3 regions of the Thalassotalea crassostreae genome follow, and region 2 is predicted to be linked to each of the others. Evidence: predicted binding sites of a transcription regulator. Region 2 holds the regulator's gene; each other region holds the start of a gene.
The links. Region 2 encodes FNR, which switches genes on or off when oxygen is low (the NO sensors DNR and NnrR bind a similar motif). Its sites were predicted from a motif close to TTGATCTAGATCAA; they were not measured.
Positions count from the first base shown of each region.

Region 1 (5,598 bases), 1.6 Mb from region 2:
ACAACCCTGCTTTTTTAAGCAAAGCTAAATGGCGAGAGATCTTAGGTTGGCTATCACCAAGAGCTTGCACTAATTCACAAACACATAACTCTTGTTCATGAACTATCATTAGTAATATTGCTAACCGAGTTTCATCGGCTAATGCTTTAAAAAACTGAACACTATTCATTTGCATCTCTTCACATGGCAAGTATATATGGATTTCATTATATACGTTTTTTCGTATATAAAAAGTAGTGAATGGTAAAAAATTGTTAGAGTTGCATTTTAGGAAAAACTCTTAATTTGTTTTTTAGATTAATTGAATCAATTTAAATCAATTTATTAAATTTAAAAACTGTTCCATAATTAACCCATCGAAATTAGTTAGACATTAAACGTTGCCTTGCAGCGTAACCATAATATTTAGGAGACAGATATGTTAGATAATAAAGAAGGTCAAAACGTACCTAGCGTTGTATTCCCAACCCGTCAAAACAACGAATGGAAAAACGTTTCTACTGATGAATTATTTAAAGGTAAAACCGTTGTTTTATTCTCATTACCAGGCGCGTTCACACCGACGTGTTCATCTACGCATTTGCCTCGCTACAACGAGTTAGCAAAAACATTTAAAGAAAATGGCGTTGATGAAATTGTTTGTGTTTCAGTAAACGATACCTTTGTTATGAATGCTTGGGCGGCTGATCAAGAATCAGACAACGTTACCCTAATTCCTGATGGCAACGGCCAGTTCAGTGAAGGTATGGGCATGCTTGTAGACAAAAGCGACATCGGTTTTGGCAAACGTAGCTGGAGATATTCAATGCTAGTTAAAGACGGTGTTGTTGAGAAAATGTTTATTGAACCAAATGTTCCGGGCGACCCGTTTGAAGTTTCTGATGCAGACACAATGTTGGAGTACATCAATCCAACAGCGAAAAAACCACAATCAGTAAGTATCTTCACCAAACCTGGTTGTCCATTTTGTATAAAAGCAAAAGAGTTATTAACTGCAAATGGCTATGACTACGAAGAAATCGTTTTAGGTAGTGGTGCAAGTTTAACGTCACTTAAAGCAATTACTGGTCGTGAAACTGTCCCGCAAGTATTTATTGATAACCAGCATATCGGTGGTAGTGACGATTTAGCCGCTTTTTTAGAAAGCTAACTGATACCTGAAAAATAATGCTCGCGCATTTAAACTGGGGTCAGAGTCAGATTAATTTTATTTTTATAAGGAATTAATCTGACTCTGACCCCGGTTTTTTGGTATTATTTATCTTATCTTGGCAACAAAGTAAGAAGCAATAATCAATGGATAACCAACCTTATAATCCTCTCCATGGTGTAACCTTAAAAACGATCGTAACAGACTTAGAAGCCTATTTTGGGTTTAAAGAATTAGGTGCGCTGATCAAAATTCGTTGCTTTACTGATAACCCTAGCATTAACTCGAGTTTGAAGTTTTTGCGCAAAACACCTTGGGCGCGAGAAAAAGTTGAGCAGCTTTATATTAAGAACAAACATCGCATAAATTCCGAATCAGAATAACTGCCAGCCAAAACTCAATAGCGAATAAATTTACTAGCCATATACGTCAAAATAGATAATGCTAGGAGACGCTATCGTAATCTAATATTGCTTTTTAAGGATCATAAAATGACAACACCTTCTCCTTTACGTGCTCTAATGTTTGTTTTCTCAGTGCTTATGATTAGCGCATGTGCACAAGTGATGCCTGATGTTAAAGAGCCAGATGTAGAAGTTGTTGGTATTGAAATGTTGCCACTTAAAGGCGTAAACCCAGCGTTTAAGATCACCCTAAATGTTACAAATCCAAATAGCTTTGATCTTGATATTAGTCAGTTGAATTATAAATTGCTGGTAAATTCTGAACCGTTATTAGCTGGTAAGAATAAAAATTTACCATCTATAAGTGCTAATGATTCTCAAGAAGTTGTGCTTATTGGCAAAGCGGATTGGTTTAACAGCTATAAAGTGATTAAAGAAATCATTCGCAAACCAACAAAAACAGTATCTTATAAACTAGACAGTCAAATTGAATTTAGTGATTACCTGCCAATGTTTAACTTTAAACGCGAAGGTAATTTTATTCCGCAAAAAGCCATTCAAAATTCTCTATAACAATAGCGTATTTTCAAATACTTAAGTTTGCACTCAAAATTCACTCAGAGCGCATTAACTTGTAGTTATCGATTAACTTATAGTTAACAACTACATTTATTGCGCTAGATCAAAATCATATTTATTCAATTGTTTAATCTACAGTCATAAGGAGTATGACAATGATTGTAGAAAAGCTAACCAATACCCTCAACGAAAAAAAAGCTGAACTCACCAAGCGCTTAGTCGCTATTGAGAAAGACTTTCAAAAAGGTCGCAGCCAAGACTTCGCAGAACAAAACACAGAATCAGAAAACGATGAGGTTTTAGTCGAGATCTGTGAACAGACTCGCTTAGAACTAAACAAGATTGAACAAGCATTAGCATTACTGCAAACAGAACAATACGGTATTTGCAGCACCTGCGGAGATAAAATTGGCGAACAGCGCCTAACTGCATTGCCTTATGCCAAAACCTGTATTAGCTGCGCTCAAACTGAACACTAAATACTAAATACTAAATAACAATATCAAAGGATTAAAATTATGAACATTCAAAAACACGATTTGCATCACGAATTTCCTGAGTATCACGATGAAATCCATGAACTAAAAATGAGCAACAATCATTTTGCTAAAGTATTTAAGGCTTATCATGAGCTTGATCATGAAGTTATTCGCATTGAAGAAGGTGTAGAAAATACATCGGATGATTACTTGGAATCATTAAAGAAACAACGTCTTAATCATAAAGATGAGCTATTTTTAATGATTAAAAAATACCAAACCAAAAAGGCTTAAATACACTATTTAAAGTCTTATAAACTTCATCATATAACGATGAATTTATGCCAAAGAAAGCGCCTGTTGTGGCGCTTTTATTTTTTCTGACGCCTAAAACCGTAAAAACAACTCCGACATGTTAAAATTTTGTGAAAAATCATCATGGTATTTGCTATGCTTAAGAAATAGCATTTATCTAGGTTTGATGCGGGATTGATTAAACTATTTCGGCTGTTTCATTAAAACACTGAATTTTCGACACCGTGAGAGTTTGATAAATTTTGTAAATCCTATCAAACGTGATTAAATGCTAGTAGTAATAATAACGATATATAAAAACAACAAGAGCTTATTATGGCAGACAAGTCTGTATTAGATAACGACACGGAAGAGCAGTTGCAATTACTGGCTGGAGATATATTTATCCAACTAGAGGATAAGTTTAAGCAATTTGCCGCTAAGTTAGGTGAACAAGCCGAGGTAGAAAAACAAAAAGCTCTTGTTGAACAAAAAAATGAATTGGATGAAAAATATAATCTAGTTCATGAAAAATTAAGCCAATCAAAACACAATTCAGTAAATCTCAAATACAGCGAAATAGAGCAGCTTAATCAAAAGCTATTGCGCTATGAAACTAAATACCTGCAACTAAAAGAAAAACACGAAACCATTGGTACCATTTTAAAAGTTAAGCTAAAAGAAGAGCAAAGCTTTAACGAAGAAATTCGTTTGGTTAAAGACAACCGAAACCTGTTACAGTCACAACTTGAACCTCTGAATCAAGAAAACGCCGAACTAAAAAAAGAACTAAAGAAAGTAGAGCAAAAGCTAACTAAGCTCGAAACAACTCACAAACAGCTACAAGAAACCACGAGTCTTGAAATTGCAGAATTAAAAGCCAGCCTAAACGGTGACCAAGATCAGTTTGAACAGCTACAAACGGCGCACAAAGACCTCAATGATACCTTTACTGAGCTAGAGTCAAAATTTAACGATAGCGAACAAAGTGTCAGTAAGTTAAATAACGAGATCGCTGAAAAAAATATCGCTCACAAGTCGGAAACTGAGCGACTCATTGCTCAACACAAAGAGCGTTTATCGATCTATGAGCAAGCCTCTGGCTCAAGCTCACAGGCCCTTAAAAGCCTTGAAGGCAAGCTAACCAAGTCTCAAGAATTAGTTAACAAGAACAAAGCAGAAATAGCCGAGCTCAACAAGAGTATCAAGCAATTAGAGAAAGATAACAAAGCGTTAACGGTGGAAAATAAAAACTCTGCTAAGCGCATAGATCAAGAAACTGCCAAGGTTGACAAACAATATAAGTCAGAGATAGAAAAACTGAATAAAACCATCAACGCTAATACCTTAGCGCTGAAGTCTATTGAAACTGAAAAACAAAAATTACAAGATAGTGAAACTGCACACATTGCAGACATAGCGCAATTACAAGAACAATTAGAAGCCATTCAAGCAACATTGGCCGCTGCCGAAGTAAAGCTTAAGGATGCCGAAAAAACACAACAAAAAGCGCTCAAAGAACAACAAAAATCTACTGACGAAAAAATTACTGAGTTAACAGCACAAGCCAATGAACGTGACATACTCAGCCAACAGTTAGAATCAGAAAAAGCAGCTTATGAAAAAGCAATTGAGCAGCTACAAACAGATTCCGAATCAAAGGTAGCGGCATTAAACAAAGAGGTTAGTGCTTTAACCAAGAGCAAAGACAAGATACAGACTGAGCTTGATCATCATTTGCAAAACCTTAACGCCGAGCAACAACAAATTGCCGATATTGAGCAACAACATCAACAGCAACTTGAACAGGCGACAAAAGATTTGCAACAACAGCTGAATGATATTGAAAAACAGCTGGCGCAAAGCGAGAAAAAACAAAAGTCGACTTGGATTGAAAACGGCGCACTTAAAGATAAAGTCGAACGCAAAGAAGAACAATTATCAGAGTTAGAAAGCAATCATAAGAAGACTACCGAACAGCTCATTAATATACGCCAACAGCATGACAGTGAATTGTCCGAACTGAATAAGTCCCACAAAGCGGAAATCAAACAGTTGGCAAGTGAAAGCGACAGTAAAACCAACAGCCTTAATGAACAAATCAGCGCAATTAATTTAGATCTTAAAGAGCAGAAAGATAAATTAGATACTCACCAAAGTAATACCGACAAAATTATTGAAAAGCTTAACAATGACAAAGCTGAGTTAGGTAAAGAACTAGAGACACTGAAAAAACAAACAACGAATGAATCATCTGAAATTGCAAAACTAGAAGCGGCATTGGCAGCCGAGCAAGAAAAAGTTTCAAGCTACCTGCAAAAAAATGCGACATTGAAATCTCGTCAAGACTCTAGCGATGATCAGATTCGCAATACCTTAAAAGAACTCCGCGATGAAAATTCAGAATTGAAACAACGTCTTAACGATGAAACCGCAGAACTTCAAGATAAGATTACTGAGTATCGATTGAAATTTGAATACGCGCAGAAACAATTGGCGGGCAAGTAAAAATTAGCAAACATCAAAAAACTCTAATTTATATACTACGTTCCAATATAGAGCTAAAACTGTAGAGTATCTTTTACACTTGCGGCAATATTATTCTCTTCTTATCAAGTCGTATTTGATCTTTGACATAATCCTGATACCTTTGCATTGTTACCTTATAATTTTTATACAAAATTTTATCTAA
Region 1 covers NZ_CP017689.1:3,677,124-3,682,721, forward strand. The annotation lists gene LT090_RS15850 (metalloregulator ArsR/SmtB family transcription factor) at 1-169, opposite strand, end outside; gene LT090_RS15855 (glutathione peroxidase) at 419-1,150, shown strand; partial or broken gene LT090_RS15860 (VF530 family protein) at 1,297-1,524, shown strand; gene LT090_RS15865 (LEA/WHy family protein) at 1,642-2,127, shown strand; gene LT090_RS15870 (TraR/DksA family transcriptional regulator) at 2,289-2,612, shown strand; gene LT090_RS15875 (YdcH family protein) at 2,652-2,906, shown strand; gene LT090_RS15880 (coiled-coil domain-containing protein) at 3,243-5,414, shown strand.
Region 1: LT090_RS15870 (TraR/DksA family transcriptional regulator) is a predicted target of FNR. The motif match lies at 2,227-2,240, and genes of this name have one in related genera.

Region 2 (5,598 bases):
GTACCAAGAATGACGAGTTCTGCATCGATGTCGTTAGCTACTTTTTCAATAACATCCTCTGGTAATCCTTCTTCAACGTGCAGAAAATCATAATCAATGCCAAATTTATCAGCATGTTCTCGCATTACATCGCGGTGATGGTTCTTCATTGCTTGGTTATATTCATTGGCGTCAAATTCCGGAATTTCTATAGCAATATTTATAGGTGTTCCAGGGTAAGAATTAACAAAATGAGTATCTGCGGTGATCAACTTACTAAGATTAAGGGCTTCTTCGGTAATTTTGTTATTTAGCGATTGATGCTCGAGTTCTTCGCTACCAACGTTAACGGCAGCAAGTACATGACCATTTTCTGGCCATTGATGTTCTTTAACAAGTAATAAAGGTACCCAACATTTTCGAATTAAATGCCAATCCGTTGGTGTGAATATCACTGACTGCAGTGCAGGGTGTTCATGAGTACTTTTTACTACTAAATCGAAGTTATTATCACGGATTTCACTTAATATCGCGTCAAAAGGTCGGTTGTGCCATACCGCTTTAGTGCTAATATCACACGGCATGTCTTTAATGAGGTCTTTGAGCCATAGTTCTCTGTCATTAACTACAGTTTCTCGCATTGCCTCTCGTTCTTCACCTGACAGCATTGTGGTCATTTCGTATGAAAAGTCGTAGATAGTTAAAAAAGCAGTAATCCTTGCGTTGGTTTTGCTCGCAAGGGTGCATGCCCTTGCCAATGCTTTTTGGTCTTCTGTAGTCGGGTCAATAACAACGAGGATATTTTGATAACTTTCCATGAGTCTGGCCTTAATTAACGAGAATTTGTATAAATAAACGGTATATTAAGCTTAATCGCTTCTATTGATTGTTACAAATTTGTTAGCATTAAAAATAGTAATAATCATAGCTTATTGATTCGTATCAAATATTTTAAAAGATTATGTGATTTTAAACACAAAAAAGGCACCGTTTAGGTGCCTTATGTAAAGAGTTAGTCCTCGGCTATTTATTAAAGCCTGCAAGTTGGTATAACGCGTCCTTATCAATAATCGTTATAAACTTATTTTCGACTTTAATAAGGCCTTCTTTTTGAAACCTTGTCATTAAACGAGAAATAGTTTCAATTGTTAAGCCAATATAATTACCAATTTCACTGCGAGTCATCGGCAGGTTGAATTCCATATTTGATAAATTACGACTACCTAAACGATGGCCATAACTTGCTAAAAATGTAGCAAGTTTCTCTTCGGCATTTTTACGGTTTAATAATAAAATCATCTCGCTAGAGCAGAGTATTTCGTTGCTCATTAAATTCATCATTTGTGCTTTAAGCTTAGGGATTTTATTAGATAGCGTATCTAATACTTCAAATGGGATCTCACAAACCATTGACGTTTCTAACGCTTTCGCGAAACTTGGATGTTTTTTCTTAGAAAGCGCATCGAATCCCATTAAATCACCAGCTAAGTGAAAACCAGTGATTTGTTCTTCACCTTGTTCTGAAATTATAAACGTTTTAAAAGTACCTGAACGGATGGCATAGAGCGTATGAAGGTTTTCGCCGGCTTTAAATATTTGTGTATTTTTTTGAATCGGTTTTTTACGAGAAATGATGTCGTCAAGTAAGTTAAGCTCTGATTCATTTAAACTAAAAGGAAGACACAATTCACTTATGCTGCAATTTTGACACTTAATATTATTCGCAACCGGGATTGTTTGAGGCATAACTACTAACTTCTATAAACTATTAATTAATCGTTAAATTTTACTAAAATATTTGTTGTAGAGCAATCATTAATGAATAACCGCCATATGCAATTAGAAGTAGAGCGGTTAGGGTTCGAAAAATGTCACTGCGTAAGGTTGTGGTGATAAATGCAAATCCTGACGCTAAAGTTAATAGAGCGGGTAACGTTCCTAAACCAAAGGCAGCCATAATTAATGCGCCATTTAGCCAATCAGCGCTTGCTACAGACCATGTAAGGGTTGAGTACACAAGGCCGCAGGGTAACCATCCCCAAATTGCACCTAACCCCAATGCTTGCTTGATATTTGTTACCGGTATAAATCGTTTCGAGAATGGTTGTAGGTACTTCCATAAATACGAACCAATGGCCTCAACACGATTTAATAAGAATGACCATTTGGCAATGTATAGACCAAGTAATATAACAAAGACTGCAGCAATAACTTTAAGCCAAATAATATGATCGCCGATGGATTTTGCCGCTAACGAGCCTGTTAAACCAGCAATAGCGCCGGCGATAGCGTAGGAAGAGATGCGTCCTAAGTTATAGCTTAAAAGTAACGAAAAGTTTAGCTTACGTTCACCGGCAATTGATGACGTCAACATTGTGGTAATGCCACCGCACATTGCGACGCAGTGTCCTGCACCCGCTAAACCAATCAAAAATGCCGATAAAAAGTCTAAGCTCATTTTTTCTTTTCTAGTTCTTCGTTGCTAGAGGTTTGATTATTTTCGCGAGTGTTGTTTTGTTGCTTATCATCGTCAAATAGAATGCTCATGCCTTGTTTCTCAAGATCATCAAATTGTTCTGTTTTAACCGCCCAGAAAAACAAATAAATGGCAATCGCCGTAAAGACCAGAGCAACAGGGATAAGAATATAGATCACGCTCATGACTTTAATAACCTTAGTGAATTGGTAACCACGATAATAGAGCTTGCTGACATACCTAATACTGCCATATATGGCGTGATAAAACCACATACTGCCAGTGGCAGGATTATCGAGTTATAAGCAAACGCCCAAGCAAAGTTTTGTTTCACAATTCTAGATGTTTTATTGGATATGCGGGTGAGATTTAATAAGCTTGAAAGTTGGTTATTAAGTAAAATAACATCAGCCCCACTTTTTGCTATTTCCGTACCGCTACCCATTGCTATTGAAATGTGAGCTGCGGCAAATACTGGTGAATCGTTCACACCATCGCCAACCATAGCAACGTTTTTTCCGTATTCTTGTTTTTGCTTGATAAGAATTAGTTTATCAGTCGCTGTGCAGGTATGGTGGACCTCTCTGATATTAACTTGTTGGCAAAATTTATTTACACCGGCTTCACTGTCACCACTGATCAAAAGAGCGTCGTTGCCTTTTGACGTCAATTCTTGCAATACGTGCTTAGTATCATCGCGAAGGGTATCTTCTAAATAAAATACGGCAACCAGCGTATTGTCTATCGTCATTAAGCATTGAGCATTATAATATTTTTCAGCAATGTCGCATGTTTCATTTATCCAACTTACTTTGCCGATATTTACCGTGCTTGGCATTTGGTTGCTATCAATGAGTGTCGCACTGATGCCACAACCTGGGATCACGTCAATATTTTTAGTGTTAATGTTAAAGTCACGATATTCACTAAACGCCTTGGCAATAGGATGCTCAGAACGCGTTTCTATTGCGGCGGCAATGGCGAGTAATTGTTGCTCATTATAGTGCTCGCTAAGTACCTCGACTTTGGTTATCGCAAATGCGCCATTTGTCAACGTACCGGTTTTATCGAACGCATAACAATTGATCGTAGGCATTGTTTCCAATACATGACCACTTTTTATCATGATGCCTTCACGGTTTAATCGAATTGTGCCGCAGGTAAGAGCGGTAGGGGTGGCCAACGACAATGCACATGGGCAAGTTGCTACTAATACCGATAAAGTTATCCAGAAAGCTTCCTGAGGCGCGTTAAAGTACCAATAGGTAGCAGTTGCGATTGCAGTTACTAATATTATGGCAACAAAATACTGGGCGATGAGATCAGATAATTGGGCTATTTTAGGTTTGTGTGCTTGCGCTGACTCACTTAACCTGATCAGGTTAGTTAAAAAGCTGTCTGAATTAGTTTGGCTGATCTCTACGGTAATATTGCCATCACCATTAACTGTGCCAGCAAACACTTGTGATCCTAAGCTTTTATTCACCGGTGAATGTTCACCAGTTAACATCGACTCGTTAACGCTGGTGTTGCCTGAGTGAACAATTCCATCGCCTGGTATAGTTTCGCCTGGCTTGACGATTACAATGTCGGCAATTTGTAGTTGTTTAGCACTAACGATCGTTTCTTCGTTATTAATCAGCTTAGTTGCGCTTAACGGCATTAATTTTAGTAGGTTCGCTGATACTTCAGCGGCGCGAGCCCTCGCTCGAAATTCCAAAAACTTGCCGATAAGTAATAAAAACGTAAACATCGACAGTGATTCAAAATACACTTCTCCAGTTTCGAAGAATGTTGCATAGGTACTTGCGCTAAAGGCCAGTATTATCGCAATTGAAACAGGAACGTCCATTGATAATCTGCGCGCTCTTATGGCACTGTAGGCGCCAATATAAAATGGTAAGGCGCCATAGGTTATTATTGGAAATGATAAAACAAAGCTAGTACCGCGCAAGTAAGTGAGGTTGTGATCGGAAAGATCGCTAAATGCGCCGAAATATAAGCCTATAGCAATCATCATAACTTGCATGGTTAGAATGCCTGAAATCCCCAGACGTCTGATAAAGGCTTTCGATTGTTTGATGTTACGCTGTTCGGTTAAATCGGCTTTAAAAGGTAATGCTTGATAACCAATTTGACTGATTGCAGAGAGAATTTCGCTGAGCTTTATTTGTTTATTATCCCAAACGATAGTGGCGCGTTGAGTTGTTGCATTAACTTGCGCTTTAGCGATACCATCTTTATGACCTAGCTGCTTTTCAATTAACCAAGCACAGGCTGCACAAGACATACCGTCTATAGATAAAATTGCTTCTTTGCAGTCATCTATATCAAAGGTGAACTCACTTTGTAAAGATTCATCATCGACGAATTGATTGTCGAGTAGGGCATCGGGCACTGAGGCATCAATCTTTTTGCCTTTTTCACTTCGAAAACGATAATAATCTTGTAAGTCATTATCAACGATTGCTTGCGCGACAGCTTGGCAACCAATACAACACATGTGTTGTTGGTTGTTATCAATCTCCACGTTTAAGTTTATTCCTGGTGGAATTATTTCACCACAATGAAAACAATCGTTAGCCATAATGTCTTTAGGTATGGTTAGTACTGTAATTGAAATTCAACAAAATCTTTAGCAGGGAGGCCGATCTTGGTTTGCATTTTCCATTTGTCATCGTATGGCGTAACAATAACGCGCCATTTACCGTTAACGTCGGCATCAAAACTTGCACGCATCCAACCGTTGCCATCTGGCGTAAGTTTGACGTCAAAGTCACGTTCGGCAATGGTGACATGATTAAAACTCACATTAAGAACAGAAAATGTTTTTTCGATGCCAGTCGGTTTTAATACGATCTCGTTATCAGTCACTTGCATATCAAACTTGATACCAAGCTTTTGCGCCATTTTATACTTACCGATATCTTGGTTAATGGCTTTACCTTTTTTGTAGTAATCATCTACAACAACAGTATCAGCATTATCATTGGCGACCATAAATACAGTCGTACCAACACAGACAGAAACCAATGGCAGACCAAATACTAAATAAGTCCACGGCTCTTTATACCAAGGTGTATGCATAAAATTATTTCTCTGTTTCTTAGTCTCTTTTTATCAAAAATTGATTGTAAAGAGGG
Region 2 covers NZ_CP017689.1:2,094,310-2,099,907, reverse strand. The annotation lists gene uspE (universal stress protein UspE) at 1-797, opposite strand, end outside; gene fnr (fumarate/nitrate reduction transcriptional regulator Fnr) at 1,003-1,725, opposite strand; gene LT090_RS09115 (sulfite exporter TauE/SafE family protein) at 1,769-2,437, opposite strand; gene ccoS (cbb3-type cytochrome oxidase assembly protein CcoS) at 2,434-2,640, opposite strand; gene LT090_RS09105 (heavy metal translocating P-type ATPase) at 2,637-5,042, opposite strand; gene LT090_RS09100 (FixH family protein) at 5,060-5,542, opposite strand.

Region 3 (5,598 bases), 660 kb from region 2:
TAGGCTTGAACGTGATTGTTGCTAACGTAACGCCAATGTTATTGGCGCTCACCTTGTTAATATCGGTTTATTAATAGCCCTTAATAACCCTTAATAACTACCCTCTAAAACTGATTCTTATGTGGTACAAAATATAATAGGCAGTCGGTTTTGGCGATGTGCGTTACAGAGGTCGCCATAAATAAATTAAGATCTATCTTAGCGACTAGTTGATTTTCACGTAATTCAAAATACTGCTCGACCACATTTTTTCCGGCATGGTTGATGACTTGTAAATTCTCCAAACCATTGTTATCTAACCAACCAAGCATTTGCTCTTTCCAAAATGTGCCGTAATTAAATTGTTCGATATTTTGCACTAATGTAAGTCCGCTTTTTCCTTCATCTGTTTGCCCATAATGAATGTCACAACTAGGTTTAGCTTGCAACCTAAGAGGTTGCAGAAAAACATCGACGTCTCGTTCAAAGTGATAGCGGCTAATGTCGTCAAATGAGGTCAATTTGCACAACCCTTGATACGCGATTTCATGGGACTGTTGATCTTGACTACCACCGCATTCAATCGTTACGGCCTGACAGCCAAAGTCGACTTCCATCAGTGCGCCCAGATTAATATCAGATATAATTAACGAATGACAAAATAGTGCTGACAGCGAAAGGGCCATCTCGGTTTTGTCAGTACATACAGAAAATGCGGGGCCAAAACCTGAAGTATTATGGATATCAACAACCACTTCAGGTGACACCTCTTTAATCGCTTTAGCAATAATATTGGCTCGTTTAAAATAGCCGTAATCGAGTTCTTTATTAAAGCAGCGGTTCAAATCTAACGCACCCTCTAAAAAACGGTGACTTAATATTGGGCTAGCACTGGCGGCTTCGACCGAGCAAATAATAAAACGTAGGTTCGTTTGCGGCCGTTGTTGAGGCTTTAGGTGAGTCAACCATCGATGAATTGCAATTAACCCTGACGGTTCATTGCCGTGGATCAGAGTTGTAATAACTCGGGTGCGACTACTATCTATGCCAGATATATCAATGACAGTTGGCCCTGTTAATGACATTAAAAACTGGTCATAATCAGATTTTAAACAAATTAAATCAGGGTCTTTAAGAAAGTTAATTTCGTTATAATCTACGACCATAATCGTTCCCATTGGCTAACTGGTTTAGCGCTTCGACATTGATTTAAATAAAGTTTTACTAGTTGTTGGCAGGCCTCGTCTTTATCGAGCGTTTGCTCAAGATGTTGGGCAGTCTTCTTTTGCCATATCGCGCCGGTGACGCCTTGTTCTAAGCGCTGCTCTATCGCGCCAAGATAAGTTTCGACTTCATCTTTATCAATGCCTAAATCGAGTAATCCTTTTTTGGCTTTAGGAAGTAATTGTTTTATCACTTCGCAAATACTTACTTCTTCTAATTTATAGCAATGATTGAGTGGCCAAAGGACTTTTGCATCGAGCCCATATTGAGCGCAACGATAAAAGTTATACTCGGCATAACGAAATGGCATAATTGCAGTAAAGTCGTTTACTTCATCTTTTAGGCCATTAGCTAAACCAATTGCAAACGCCGCATTTGCCACCATATCGATACTTGTTGGGCCTGCGGGTATTGCTCGAAATTCAATACGCATATGGCCATTGCCGTGATGATCATAAACTGGTCTATGCCATGGCCACAGTGTTCCCATATGCATATTAAGCTCTTCAAGGCGTTCATTATTGGCTCTGTCGTTATCGCATAGTGCTGGCAAGATAGGCGGGTAGAGCGCTACTGATTGAGCAAATAATTCCCAGACGTTATCTTTTAGCCAACCAAAACCAAAATTCACTCGTGTTGGTTCATGCCATTGGTATTGGTGTTGATGACGAATATCGAGTGATTGCTTAAAAAGCGCTATTCGAGTTTCATCCCAAACTCGATTACCGAGGAATATCGCTGAATTAGCGCCTATTGCGGTGACTAAAGGGATGGTTAATTGCGCGGCATTAAAGACATTATTAAAATCTTTATATTGGGTCATCATATGAACTTGAAAGGATGTATTAGCACCTTCAGCACAAATATCATCAAAGCGCTCGGTGATCGGCTCTTCACCGTTTATGTTCACTGAAAAAGCATCGCCTCGCTGTTCAAATAAATGATTCGATAAACAGTGATAGCGACTTAAATCAGTCATCAATTGATGATTTATATCTTGCTTCTTCAGCGTCGGCAAAATACCAATGGGTAAAACATTGATATTATTTTTAGCGGCGATTTGTTCGAGCTGTGCGGTTTTCTCAAGCATTTCATTGCGAATTGCTGTGAACGGCTTACCGTTTTGCTTGACCGCACTAAGGTTTAGCTCCAAGTTATATTTGTTGAGTTCAACTTGATATTGAGGATCACTAAGTTGGTTGAGCAAGAGTTGGTTTGATGGACTTATCTGTCCATTATCATCAATAAGATACATCTCTAGCTCGGCACCAAATTTCAGCGTTTCGTCACCAAAATGGTCCCTTGCTAAAATGTCTTTTAGTTGCGTTAATTGATGGTACAGAGCCTGTTGGAAAACTTTGTAATCATTATCTGTAAACGATTTTTGTGATACGTCTTTACCCATAGCATCATTTCTCCTTTAGAAAAATAATGCGCTTTTTTGTGGGAATGGAACTTGATTGAGGTCAAATTTTGAGTGTTAATTTTATGTAAATTAACCACGCAAGTTATAAAATTCAATTAAATCAGCTGTTTTAAGAGGGAAAAGGTTTTTTGTTTTAGCGTTGCCGATATTCAAAAATCGAGATTAAAACTTATAAGCAGGCATATCAAAACCCGCAGGTTTTAATCCGTGCATATGCAATAGTCCTTTATAGCTAGATTCACCATCGCCACTAAATTCAAACTGAAAATCGCTTTTTACAAAAATGCCTAAACGTTTACTTGCACTAAAACGAGTTTTAACACGAGCAATCGCAATAAACTGTAGCTCTAATTGTTCACAATGTTGAGTCGCGACTTTACGTGCTTTTTCTGCAACTTTACGTAAGTGGTTAAAGTACCAAATGATCGTACAAGCAATTAGTAATACCCAAATTTCTGCCATCATATATGCCTTTAACGTTGAGATTGAACCGATAGATTCAATTTATTTTATTTGTTGATTTATTACTATGTTGTATTTGTATGCTCGTTTTTCAAGACTGGAGCTTGATTAGTTTTTTACTTGATTAAATAACTGACCAATCGCATTTCCTAGCACGTCACTGCGCTGTGGATCTCTAATACATTGCATTAAGGTTGGTCTTATTTTAGGGATCGCGATTAAATCTTTAAATACTGCGACGAATATTTCCTGTCCGACACAAGTGACTAATTTTTCTAAAAATGCCATCAGTTGTTTATGAACAATTAACGCTGGGTAACAGCGACCAGAGATGGTCACTAAAAGGTTTAAATTATTTAGCTGTTCATTGTTTAATATGTCTGTAATGAATTGCACTAACAATGGATTTTCGGCGTTGGCAGACATAGCTCTTAATAAGTTCGATAGACGAGAGAAGTCTACATCCTGTTGAGCTATTTCCTCTTTTGCTAAGGCAATTACCTTGGTTAAAAGGTCAATTGGCAACGGATGGTTTTCTAAGGCACCACATAAAATGTTAAATACTTGCTCTGGCAGCATCGCCAAGTTATCAATTAAGCTTGCAGCATTTTGCTTATCATCGATTCGAGCGGCGAAATCGGCAATGCCTTGCACTCCGACTCCTTGCCAATTATCTAATCCAAGTTTACCAGACATGTACAGTTGACAATGTTCGTAATACTCAGATGCATTCTGCTTTAAATCACGTTTAATTAACGCATTCAAAGTCGCTAGTTTGTATTGGCTCGGCGTAAAGTTATACGGATTAGCTTGTAATAACTCTTCTTGTTTTTCGGTCGGATCTTGCGTTAAATCGCTACCAAGGGCCTCTAGGATTATCGCCAAATAGTGATTTCTTGAACCTTGATTAAGTAAACCGCGCTCGTCTAATGGTAGCTTTACGAACCATAAATAAGGTGCTGATTTTTGTTCTTGCCAAAAGGCGATTGCAAAGCATGCATGTCCTTGTATTGGGTAAGGGTATGGTTGCATCGCTTGCTCTACTTTTTCAAAGTCTTGCTTGGCAATTTTTTGCACGACACGACCGATATCAAATATTCGATATTTGGAATTCGATAATTTTAGTAACTCGGAAATAGTCGATATTTGCGTCATAATTGCGGTGCGTCAGCATTAGTAGTTCAAAAGTGGTCGCATTATAAATATAATTGCAGCGCAACTCCATTTATTTAAATAAACTTTACTTAAATAAAACACTAAGCAATTCATTAAAAGGGTCAGCAATTGCAATCTAAAGTTTTACAGTTACTTAAACATCTAGAGCAAGAGTTAACGATGCAAAATTTGTGGCAGACACAGCCGCCCAGCGGAGAGGCTTTAGCGTCAACACAGCCATTTTGTATTGACACATTATCTTTTGAGCAATGGTTACAGTTTATCTTTATCGTGAAAATAAAACTGATGATTGAACAGGGGATGACCTTGCCAAGTCAAATTAGTTTGACGCCGATGGCAGAAGAAGCATTTAAACATCTTGGTGAAAAAGCGAATAACCTAATTAAGGTTATCGCCGATATTGACGCTACGCTAAGCAATCAGTAGTCACTGTAAACTAAAAGCAATATAACTAGTAAATTAACATGATAAATGACAATCCCGAAAATTCAGCAAGCGTTAGTGTTGAAGACGAAAGTGTTGAGTCTCCGCCACAGTTAGAAATACTTTATCAAGATGAACACTTAGTTGCGGTAAATAAACCGAGTGGGTTGTTTGTGCATCGTTCTTTTATGGATCGCCATGAAAAATACTTTGCCTTGCAGTTAGTGCGAGATCTTGTTGGTCAATATGTGTATCCATTGCATCGACTCGATAGACCAACCTCTGGCGTATTATTATTCGGTTTATCGGAAGACGTTGCTCGTAAAATGGGGCAGGCGTTTACCGATAAAACTATTCAAAAGACCTACTATGCGATTACTCGAGGCCACTTAAATGGTGAAGGGCAGGTCGATTATCCATTAAAAGAAAAGCTCGATAAACTGGGTGATAAATACGTTAATCAAGATAAGCCAGCTCAAGATGCCGTTACCGATTATCAATCGATAGCAACGTCATCGTTAGCAATTCCGCTCGGTAAATTTGATTCTGTTCGTTATTCATTAATCAAACTTAAGCCACATACGGGACGACGACACCAGATCAGACGTCATTTAGCACACCTACGCCACCCAATTATTGGTGATATAAATTACGGTGATAATAAGCAAAATCCGTTTTTTGGTAAGCACTTTGGTTTTAGACGATTGATGTTACATGCCCAACAACTTGAATTCTTACACCCGATCACCGATGAGAAAATAACCATCTCTGCGCCATTAGATGAACAGTGGCTATTTGTCTTTAAAGAGTTAGGCTGGAATATTGAAATAAATTAAAAGCCCATTAATATTAAAATTTTAGTTTTGTACATAGCATCTTTTGGTCTTATCAATTCCATTAACTTATTA
Region 3 covers NZ_CP017689.1:1,430,167-1,435,764, forward strand. The annotation lists gene LT090_RS06210 (prenyltransferase) at 1-74, shown strand, start outside; gene LT090_RS06215 (M14 family metallopeptidase) at 105-1,145, opposite strand; gene LT090_RS06220 (glutamate-cysteine ligase family protein) at 1,136-2,608, opposite strand; gene LT090_RS06225 (DUF3301 domain-containing protein) at 2,792-3,094, opposite strand; gene LT090_RS06230 (DUF3549 family protein) at 3,200-4,246, opposite strand; gene LT090_RS06235 (YqcC family protein) at 4,376-4,693, shown strand; gene truC (tRNA pseudouridine(65) synthase TruC) at 4,732-5,526, shown strand.
Region 3: LT090_RS06220 (glutamate-cysteine ligase family protein) is a predicted target of FNR. The motif match lies at 2,660-2,673, and genes of this name have one in related genera.